One region of the Protofrankia sp. CiP1_Cm_nod2 genome, then DNA from elsewhere that is predicted to be linked to it. Evidence: riboswitches for the same ligand, from Rfam matches in the RefSeq annotation. Region 1 holds a riboswitch; the other holds the start of a gene.

What was found. Region 1 has a riboswitch for cyclic di-AMP ahead of NBW84_RS00185 (C40 family peptidase). Riboswitches for the same ligand answer to the same signal wherever they lie in the genome.
Region 2: it holds a riboswitch for cyclic di-AMP, as region 1 does, so the genes downstream of both, NBW84_RS14720 (transglycosylase family protein) here and NBW84_RS00185 (C40 family peptidase) in region 1, are expected to answer to the same signal.

Annotation. Positions count from the first base shown of each region.
Region 1 covers NZ_CAKKTL010000001.1:40,829-46,576, reverse strand. Annotated here, with positions in the region: gene tkt (transketolase) at 1-1,444, shown strand, start outside; gene NBW84_RS00195 (cold-shock protein) at 1,769-2,206, shown strand; cyclic di-AMP (ydaO/yuaA leader) riboswitch at 2,756-2,921, shown strand; gene NBW84_RS00190 (hypothetical protein) at 2,995-3,309, opposite strand; gene NBW84_RS00185 (C40 family peptidase) at 3,290-3,664, shown strand; gene NBW84_RS00180 (peptidoglycan-binding protein) at 4,062-4,850, shown strand; gene NBW84_RS00175 (trypsin-like peptidase domain-containing protein) at 5,149-5,748, opposite strand, start outside.
Region 2 covers NZ_CAKKTL010000125.1:695-5,924, forward strand. Annotated here, with positions in the region: gene fbaA (class II fructose-bisphosphate aldolase) at 1-970, shown strand, start outside; cyclic di-AMP (ydaO/yuaA leader) riboswitch at 1,558-1,706, shown strand; gene NBW84_RS14720 (transglycosylase family protein) at 1,714-2,433, shown strand; cyclic di-AMP (ydaO/yuaA leader) riboswitch at 3,039-3,204, shown strand; gene NBW84_RS14725 (transglycosylase family protein) at 3,210-3,953, shown strand; gene NBW84_RS14730 (DUF3151 domain-containing protein) at 4,188-4,622, shown strand; gene NBW84_RS14735 (ATP-binding protein) at 4,731-5,090, shown strand.

The sequences.
Region 1 (5,748 bases):
GTTCACCGAGGACGTGGCCACCCGGTTCATCGCCTACGGCTGGAACGTCACCCGGGTCGGTGACGCCAACGACCGCACGGCCCTGGGCCGCGCCTTCGAGACGTTCCGCCGCGAGCCGCACCGCCCGACCCTGATCATCGTCGACAGCCAGATCGCCTTCGGCGCCCCGACCAAGCAGGGCACCGCCGCCGCGCACGGGGAGCCGCTGGGGGAGGAGGAGATCCGGGCGACGAAGCGGTTCTACAACTGGCCGCCGGAGGCCCGCTTCCTCGTCCCCGACGGGGTGTACGAGCACTTCGCCGCCGGTGTCGGCAAGCGGGGCCGGGCCGAGCGGGACAGCTGGCTGGCCCTGCTCGGCCGCTACCGGGAGGCACATCCCGATCTCGCCGGCCAGCTCGACCTGCTGTGGGGCGGGCAGCTGCCCGACGGCTGGGACGCCGACATCCCCGTCTTCCCCGCCGACGGCAAGGGCCTGGCCACCCGGGACTCCTCCGGGAAGGTCCTCAACGCCGTCGCTGCCCGGGTGCCCTGGCTGGTCGGCGGCTCCGCCGATCTCGCCCCGTCGACGAAGACCCGGCTGACCGTCGACGGCGCCGGGGACTTCCAGGCCGCCAGCCCGGGTGGGCGCAACCTGCACTTCGGCGTCCGCGAGCACGCGTCGGCCGCGGTGGCCAACGGGCTGTCCCTGTCCGGGCTGCGGCCGCTGTGGTCGACCTTTCTGATCTTCTCCGACTTCGCCCGCGGCGCCCTGCGGCTGTCCGCGCTGATGGAGCTGCCGGTCATCCACGTGTTCACCCATGACTCCATCGGGGTCGGGGAGGACGGGCCGACGCACCAGCCGGTCGAGCAGCTCGCCTCGCTGCGGGCCGTCCCCGGCCTGCTGGTGATCCGCCCCTGTGACGCGGGCGAGGTCGCGCAGGCGTGGCGGGTGGTGATGGGCCTGGAGCAGGAGCCGGCCGCGCTCGTCCTGAGCCGGCAGGCGCTGCCGACGCTGGACCGGGCCCGCTACGCCGACGCCGCCGGGCTCGCCCGCGGCGGCTACGTGCTGGCCGACCCCGCCGACGGCGACCCCGAGGTGATCCTGATCGGTACCGGCAGCGAGGTGCACCTGGCCCTGGCCGCCCATGAGGAGCTGGCCGCGCAGGGGGTGCGCGCCCGGGTGGTCAGCCTGCCGTCCTGGGAGCTGTTCGAGCGGCAGCCCGCGCGGTACCGCGAGCAGGTGCTGCCGCCGGCGGTCCGCGCGCGGGTCGTGGTCGAGCAGGCCGCCACGCTCGGCTGGGAACGGTACGCCGGCCCGGACGGGGTGATCATCGGGATGCGGACCTTCGGCGCGTCCGCCCCGCTGCGGGACCTGCAGACCAGATTCGGTTTCACCCCGCGGGCGGTGGTCGACGCCGCCAGGCAGAGCCTGGCCGCCGTCCACGCCGCCGGTGACCCGGCGTAGACCGTAAGGACACGGATCCGCGGCTTGTGACCATGACGTCGACGGCCGGCTGGCCCCCGGGGCGCTTCCGGGGGCCGGCCGGCCGGTCAGCTGGTCAGCTGGTCGGCCGTTCCGCCCCGGTGTATCCGCGCTCGTTCCCCATCGGCCGCTGTCGGTCGTTCCGCGCTCCGGGTGTCGGGCTTGACCTGGGTAGGCGTACCTGAGACGGTGAGCAGGTCCTGCGGTCGCGCGAGCGGTCCTGGGGCTTGGTTGTACACAGGTTCGTCTGGTGTGCAGTTCACTTGGTACAGGGCTGGTTGGCACAGAGGTTGTACAGGGGCAGATGTGGTGGGTACTGGTAGAATTCTGCGTTTCGACGGGGTTCGCGGCTACGGTTTCATAGCGCCCGATGCCGGTGGCGACGACGTTTTCATGCACGCAAACGATCTTCAGGACGAGAAGCACCTGTTCCAGCCCGGAACGCTGGTGGAGTTCGAGGCGGAGGAGAGTGACAGGGGCCCGAAGGCCTCGGTCGTCCGTCTGATCCGCCGGGCTCCGGCCCGTCCGGCGCCCGTGTATCCGGTGGTCTCCCCAGGTGTGGTCAACGGGCGTTCGAGCGCCGACGACGACGACATGTGCGACGTCCTCACCGTCGGGGAGTTCCGGCATCTGCTGACCGAGACGCTCATCGAATCGGTGCCGACCCTGACCGGCGGCCAGATAAGCCAGATACGGCAGCGACTGACCACCCTCGCGCAGGCGCGCGGCTGGGTCGAGTCCTGACCGACGCCGCTCCGCCCGGGGCCCTGCCTGGCCCGGGGCGGACCGGCGGCCCCGCTGGTGCCCGGGCGTCACTGATGCCCGGACGCTGCGCCGTCCGCGCTGGCCATGCCGCCGGCCGCGGCGTGCGCACGTCCGGGTTCGTGGCGTTGCTTCGGCGGTCCGTGGGCCCACCCGGGCGATCCACTGCGCCCGACAGCGCAAACGCTGTTTCGGGCAGTGCAAATGCTGTGCCCGACAGTGCAAATGCTGTGCCCGACAGCGAAACACAACGGTGGAAAAAATGTTGTTGCCGGTCCGCATCGGCCGTTTCACGATACGCGCTGGTTAACCATGGGAGCGGTGTGTAGCGCCATCACGCTGCGGCCAGCTCGTACCGTCCCGGCAGCCATCCTGGGACGGCCCGCGTAAATGATGCGTACGGTGAGTGTTGTGCGCCGACATGCCGAGAAAACCGCCGCTTGCGGTTACCAAAAGTAGTTCGCTACGTTGGCCGGGCTCTCAACGGCACCGGACCGCACGCCGAGTTCTGTCCACGGTCCGGTGTCTTCCGACTAGCGATCGCCAGGACAGAAGCGGGGGACCCACCTTTCCGCCGGACGTCGCCACCACGGTGGCCGTCCTTGGGGTGAAGTCGGCCGCGCAGGTATCCGCGCGTCGACCGGGCTTCCCGGCCCGAACCCGACAGCTAACCTCGCAGGCGTATGGGAAGGATCATCGTTGCCTGCACACCAGGTGAATTCAGGTCCGGCTGCCGTAGGTCATCCCAGTCCCAGTTCCAGGCGCGGTCGTCATCGCGCGCCCACGACCCGCTCCGCCCTCGGCCGGATATCGGCACGTACCGCGGTTGCCGCCGCGGCCACCGGTACCGTCGCCCTCTCCGGGCTGGCCGCACCGGCCCTGGCGAACGACCGTGGCGCGGGCACGGGCGGGACGGGGTGGACCGACGCCGCCACGGCCGGCACGACCACCGCGGCCGGCACGACCGCTGCCCGGCCCGCTACCTTCACGATCACCCCGGCCGTCTGGTCGGCGGCCTCGTCGCCGGCCGCCGCCGCGGGCGTGCGCACGCTGTCGGCGCAGCCGGTGAGTTTCTCGACGTCCACCAGTGGTTTCGGGGCGAAACTCGTCTATCTGGCGTCGAAGCAGGCCGGAAAGCCGTACGTGTGGGGTGCCGAGGGGCCCCGGGCGTTCGACTGCTCCGGCCTCGTCCAGTACATCTACAAGCAGCTCGGCCGCAGCGTCCCGCGGACGGCCAACGCGCAGTACAACGCCTCCCAGAAGATATCGAAGAATGCCCGGCAGCCCGGTGACCTCATTTTCTTCGGCCGGCCGGGCGGCATCCACCACGTAGGGATCTACGCCGGGAACGGGATGATGTGGGCCGCCCCGCACACCGGGGCCGTGGTCCGGCTCCAGAAGGTCTACACCGGCAGCCATCTGGTCGGCCGTATCAGGTGACCCGCCCGCCCGGGCCGGGCTGGCGGCCACGGGGTGTTCGGGTGCCCCGGGCGGACAGCGCGGGCAACAGCCGGCGGCCGCCGCGAAAATTTCTCCCGGCCACTGCCGGGTAACTGTTCCTGGAGCCCCGGGCAGGTCCGGCGCGGGTCCCGCGCCGGATATCCAGAAAATTCCGGCCGGAGCGCACGGTGCTTCTCCCGGAGCGCTCCGGAAATGACCGGGAAATTTTCTGGACGAATGCGGTCGACGGCCTGCGCCCCGGTCTGCCCGACGTGTTCCAGTCGATCAGGCGCGCTGGGAAGAGCAAACCGTCGGCTGCTCGAAGGAAATGCTGTCCTGGCGCCGCCAGTGAATTTGACGAGCCATTTCGACGATACTTTTGGATGAGAAACTGATCATGTCCAGGGGAAGACACAGAAAACCCGGCCGGTGCAACGGCGCGGCATTGGTGGGCACCGTCGGGCTCATCGGGACGACGGCCGGAATGATGCTGACCGCGGCCCCGGCCAGCGCGGCCGGGCCGTCCGGGCCCGCCGTCGTCGCCGACACGGCCATCGCCCGTGTCGCCGCGAACGCGGGGCTGCCCAGCTGCCGAGGGGTGCCGCTGGGCACCTGGGTGGCGGTGGCGCTCGCGGAGTCCGGTGGCAACGCCAGGGCGCGTAACGCGCACGGTGAGGACTCCCGCGGGCTCTGGCAGATCAACGCGCGGGTCCACACGGGCTGGCTGGCGGGCCGGAACCTGTACGACCCGGCCACCAACGCGTGGGCGGCGAAGAAGGTGTGCGACAGTCAGGGCGTGCGTGCCTGGAGCGCCTACACCAACGGTTCCTACCGCCGTCATCTGGCGCGGGGGAACGCCGCCGCGGCAGCGGCGAAAGCCAGCCCGGCGAGCATGTCGACAACGCGGTCGAGCGCCCCTGTCCCGCCCGTCAGCGGGATCAGCTACATCACCCGGAACTGTTCGCTGCCAGCGTCCACGGCAACCGTGAGAAACGGCAGCAAAATGCGTACCGAGGTGGCCGCGGTACAGCGGCGGCTGACCGGTATCGGATATCCTCTCACCGTCGACGGGATATTCGGCCCGCAGACCACCAGGGTGGTCAAGGAATACCAGCGGCGGCACGGCCTCGCGGCCGACGGAACAGTCGGCGCCCGCACCTACGCCCAGCTGTTCCCGTGCGGCTGACGGCTGGGTGCCACTGACGGCCCTGGGTGCCTCCCCCTCCCTCGGGCACCCGGGGCGCCACCGTCCGCGGGCGGCCACCGTCCCCGCCTGGGCGGGCCGGTGGCCGGCGGCCGCCCGCGGACGTTCGCCCACCAGGCCGCGACCGGCGTGAGTCTGTTGTCGTGTATGTTCATGTTTTCTGGCCGTATCAGCGCATTCTGGCTGTATTGGCGCATGCTGGCAGCATCAGTACATTCTGGCTGTATAGGCGCATTTTTGCCATATCGGCGTACACCGCGACAAACTCGTGCCGATCTTCTCAGGTGAGTGCCAGTTCCTGCGGGACGACGATGACGTCGACGAGCGCGCCGCGCCGCCACACCGTCAGTTCGAGCGGGCGGCCGATGGTGTCCTCCGTCATCAGCCGTTGCAGATCCCCCGGGGTGGCGACCGGCTGCCCGGCGACGGAGAGCACCAGGTCGTCGGCGAACAGGCCGGCGCGACCGGCCGGGCTGCCCGCGACGACCTCGGCCAGCCGCACCCCGTGCCGCCGGCCGGACCGCTCGGCCAGGTGTGGCGGCAGCGGTGCCCGGGTGCTGGCGACCCCCAGGTAGGCGCGCCGTACCCGGCCGTCGCGCATGAGCGCGGCGAGGATGCGGCGGGTGGTGGCGTTGACCGGGACGGCGAGCCCGAGCCCGATCCCGGCGACGGCGGTGTTCACCCCGACGACGTGGCAGTCGGCGGTGACCAGCGCGCCGCCGGAATTGCCCGGGTTGAGCGCGGCGTCCGTCTGGATCACTTCGTCGATGACGCGGACGGTGGCGCCGGCCCGGGTGGGCAGGGAGCGGCCGAGTGCGCTGACGACCCCCGCGGTGACGCTGCCGGTCAGGCCCAGCGGGCTGCCCACCGCGACGACGAG
Region 2 (5,230 bases), on a different contig from region 1:
CCCTGCGATCAACGTCACGTCGAGTGAAACCCTGAATGCCGCACTGAAGGGCTTCGCGGACGCCGGGAGCGACGGTATCGTACAGATTTCCACCGGAGGGGCCGAATTTCTCTCCGGTACCCGGGTGAAGAACATGGTGCTCGGCGCGCAGGCGCTGGCCGAGTTCGCCCACCATGTCGCCAAGGCGTACCCGGTCAACATCGCGCTGCACACCGACCACTGTCCTGCCGGCAAGCTCGACACCTACCTGCGCCCCCTGGTCGCGATCTCCAAGGAGCGGGTGCTCAGGGAGGGCCGCGAGCCGCTGTTCCAGTCCCACATGTGGGACGGCTCCGCGGTCGAGATCGAGGAGAACCTCAAAATCGCCGACGCGCTGCTGGCGGACACGGCCCAGGCGAAAATCGTCCTGGAGGTGGAGATCGGTGTCGTCGGCGGTGAGGAGGACGGCATCGTCGGCGCGATCGACGAGAAACTGTACAGCACGCCCGAGGACATGTGGCGGACCGTCGAGGTCCTCGGCGCCGGGGAACGGGGCCGCTACCTGGTCGCGGCAACCTTCGGAAACGTGCACGGGGTATACAAGCCGGGCAATGTGAAACTCCGTCCGAGTATCCTGCGGGATGGTCAGCAGTATGTCGCGCAGAAGCTCGGGCTGCCAGCCGGGGCCAGACCTCTCGACCTGGTCTTCCACGGCGGGAGCGGTTCCGACCTGTCCGAGATCCGCGAAGCGGTGGATTACGGCGTGATCAAGATGAATGTGGACACCGACACCCAGTACGCGTACACCCGGCCGGTCGTCGACCACGTCTTCCGGAACTACGACGGCGTTCTGAAGGTGGACGGCGAGGTCGGCGTGAAGAAGCACTACGACCCGCGCAGCTACGGCAAGGCGGCCGAAGTCGGCATGGCCGCCCGAGTCGTGAAGGCGTGCGAGGACCTGCGTTCCGCGGGACGCTCCCTCGCCAACTGACCCCGCTCGGGCGGGACGGCCCCACAACACGCTCGCCAGACCGGGCTTCGTCGTCCGGCTGGCGAGCGTTCGCGTGCGGGTGCCGACCCATCGGCCTCCCGGCGCCCGGGTGACCGGATGGCCGTCACCTTTCAACGGCCATCCGTATATGACGCAGGTTCCGGAAAGGTCGCATCATCGTCGGATCACGGCACTGTACGTATGGTCCTGCCGTTCGACGTGTCTTCGGCTGAATCAGCGGTGTTCCGCGCCGCGGGCGCCGGGCCGGCCGGGCCCGGCTTCCGGCCCATAGCACGCGGATCGCCGGCCCACGCACTGGCTCCTATCCGGATAATCCGGCCCCGATCGCCACCGGCACGGCGGGATACCGAGTTTTCCCGGCAATAAAAGTATGATGAAATCAATAAGCGCGCGTACCCGTGCGCTACCATCCGCTCCCGGGCCCCGACAAGAGCCGCCGGCCCGGTGTGCGCATCCTCACGAAGCGTATTCCCCGCTTGTTCGGCGCCCAGCAATTGTTGTTATGGTCTGCGCCGTGCTCGCGACACAGCGAACACACGTCGGGCGGCACGCCGAATCCTGCCCTCGCCCGACGAAAACCCAAACTCGTGGCAGGAACGGGGGACCCACTTCTGGGCGCCGATACCGGGCGTCCTCGGGGTGAAGCCGCACATGCGGCCGGGCAGTCCCAGCCCGAACCCGACAGCTCACTTCGCAGGCGTGGGGAAGGGCATAAAACCAATATGTCCAGTGCACGTTCCCGAAATCGACAGCACGGAACCGGCCGAATCCGGCTGGGCGCGCGGGCGCTGGTAGTCGCTCCCGCGCTGGCCGCGGCGGTCGGCGGAAGCATCGTGATGTCACAGCCCGCCAGCGCCGCCACCACCTGGGCGCAGCTACGCCAGTGCGAGTCCGGGGGGGACTACACCGTCAATACCGGCAACGGTTATTACGGTGCCTACCAGTTCTCGCTGAGCACCTGGCAGAGCCTCGGCTACCCGGGGCTGCCCAGCGACGCCTTGCCAGCCACCCAGGACGAGGCCGCGCTGAGACTGGCCAACCGGTCCGGCTTCGGCCAGTGGCCGGTCTGCGGCCAGGGGATGGGCGCCGACCAGCTGGTGGCGAGCGCCAGCTCGTCCGGGGCCGGATCGCCCAGCACCGGCACCGGCACCGGCACCGGCTCGGCGGGCGCGGCCGGGTCGACCGGGGCCCAACGCTGGGTGGTGCGTCAGAGCGCGCAGAGTCTCGCGGACAACACGCTGTTCACCACCGGGCTGATCTATCAGGTGCGCTCGGACGTACGAGCCTGGCAGCGCCAGATGAACAGGCTCGGCTACCGGATCAGGATCGACGGCCGCTACGGCCCCCAGTCCGCCTTCGCCGCCACCCTCCTGCAGAACTCGCGGGGACTGCAGGTGGACGGTATCTGCGGCCCACGGACCTGGACGGCCACCTTCGACTGAACACGGCCAGCCAGCCAACCAACCGGCCAACCGGCCGAACAGCCGGCCGAACAGCCGGCAACTGGCCGAACGACCCAGCGGTCGAACGGCCTCTGGCGGACGGCACCGCCCACCGGCGGCACGCACAGTCCGCACACAGCCGGCCCACCCGTGGCTGGACATCCGACCGGACCGGGCTGGCGCGCCATGGACAGCGCAGCCACGATCCCCTTTCATGCCAGGCCTCCGGCCGCATCCAGGAGAACCCCGGATGCGGCCGGCCCGGATCCGGCCCGGCAGGGCCGGGGACCGCTCCGGACGGCTCCGCTTCCCGGAGTGCCCCAGAAGTGACAACAAGCACATTCACGATACGAAAGAAACTTCGTCCGTCACCATAAGTCACAGAAATCGGAGAAGGCGACCCCGCCGCGGGGCGGAGTCACACCGTCAGCTACGGTGACACGTTCAAGGCGCTTAGCCCATTCGGGTGATAACAGTCACGTCGGTGTAGTTCATCCGACACCCCGATTTGCTTCGATAGAACCAGACTCGCTAGAGTCCTCCCCACTCGCCGGATCGGTGAGGCCGCCCGGACGGACGCCGAGTCCTGTCCCCGTTCGGTACGGCCCGAGCTACCGCGGAGCCACAAGGACAGGATCGGGGGAACCACCATCCGGACGTCCGTCCACGGAGTCCTTGGGGTAAAGCCGGCAGTGCCTCCTGGTGCCACCGGCCGGGCCTGATTCCCGCCCGCACCCGACAGCTCACCTCGTAGGCGACGGGAAGGACCGACCCACATGCCGTCTGGTGGCAGGCACCGCGCCCCGCAACCTCCCTCCACCGTCATGAAGGTCCTGCGTACCACCGGTGCCGTGACGGCACTCGTGAGCAGTGGCCTGGCTGTCACGACCGCACCCGCAAGCGCCGCGACCGCTGACGACTTCGCCAAACTCCGCCAGTGTGAGTCCGGCGGGAACTATCTGATCAACACCGGCAACGGCTACTACGGCGCCTACCAGTTCGACGCCCAGACCTGGCATGCCCTGGGCTACTCCGGCCTGCCCAGCGGCGCGCCGCCGACGCTTCAGGACGAGGCTGCCTACAAGCTCTACAACGCCCGTGGCTGGTCCCCGTGGCCGTCCTGCGCGTCCAAGCTGGGCCTGAGCCGTAGCGGCCCGGCACCGTCGTCCAGCGGTATCGTCGCCCCCAGCGCTCCCACCACCAGCCCGGTACAGCGTGCGATTACTCCGGTGCAGCCAGCGATGACGCTGGAACGCGCCAAGGCCCTGCTGAACTCCGAGAACTTCACCGGGACGGCGCTGTCCAGCACACTGGCCGGCGAGGTCCGCCCCGACGCCTACGTCTGGCAGAGCGAGATGCGTCAGAAGAGGTTCATCCTCCAGGTGGACGGACGCTTCGGGCGGGAGTCCCAGGGACTGGCATCGCTCTACTCGTATCTGACCCGGGTGGACGACGGCGGCGCTGGAGTGGTCGGCAAGAACCTCTGGGACGTCACCGTCACCAACCCGACCGTCCTGTAGCATACCGGGTGCACCTTTCGTACCATTTTATGACTTTGAAATTTTGCGGCTAAAGGTCACGGGACGCTCAACGCCGTTCCTTTGCCGCCGGGTCGCGGCCGGGTGCCCTGCCCGCCTCGTACCCCGATCAGGTGATGGACCTGCCGGCTCTCCCCCTCCCGGCGGGTCCATCATCTGACGGACTTCCCCCTCCGGCTGGCTGCGCGGCCGGCCGGATCCGGCAGGATGAGCCCCATGACACCCTCGCCCGAACGACCGGATCTGCTCGGTGGCCCACCACCGGCCAAGCTCACCATCGATCCCGCCGCGGCGCAGGCGCTGAGCGCCGGCGAGGATCCGCAGACCGTCGCCGGCCGTTTTCCCGGCTCCAGCCTCGCCTGGGCAACCCTGGCCGAACGCTCCCTCGACGCCGGCAGCCCGGTGACCAGCTACGCCTACGCCAGGACGGGATACCATCGCGGCCTCGACCAGCTACGCCGCGCGGGCTGGCGCGGGCACGGGCCGATCCCGTGGTCCCACGAGCCCAACCAGGGCTTCCTGCGGGCGCTCGCGGCACTGGCCCGCGCGGCCACCGCGATCGGCGAGACCGAGGAGGCCACCCGCTGTCGCGACTTCCTCGCCGACAGCGACCCCCAGGCATCCGACGTCCTGGGGCTCAAGGCCACCTGAAGCCACCGGAGAGGCCCCGCGCGGCAACCCGCCAGCATGGGCCGCCAACGGCTCGCCGGCACTCTACTGACGTCCGATGTAAGTTACGGGCGATGCAGGCAGAGGCGGATGACGTTCGTCAACCGCACCGGAGAGCTTGCCGCGCTGGAACGCTGGTGGGCCTCGACCGACCCGCGGCCGGTGGTGGTCTGGGGACGGCGCAGAGTCGGCAAGACCGCCCTGCCGCACCGCTTCGTCGCCGGACGGCGGTCGGTCTTCCACACCGACGCCGGCCGCGCCGCCCGCGGCGAACTGGCGCAGCTGTCCGTCGCGGGCTCGCTGGTGCCGGCCAGCGGGACGCGGACCGGCCAGGCCCGATCCGCCTCGCCGTCTGCGCCCGCGAGGAGATCCGCAACCCGCCACCCGGAATCCTCACCGTCACGGCCGACGACATCTTCTCCCCGCTCTGACGCCTTCTCCCCGTCCTGACGCCGCGCCGGGCCCCGGGACCGATCCGCTGTCGACAGGTCGGCAGGAGCACTGAAGCGCGGCGGACACCGTCTCGATCCACGAAGTCCGTAAACCGCCTCGGGTGGGCCGGTGTCTCGGGGCGACGCGGCAAACCGGTC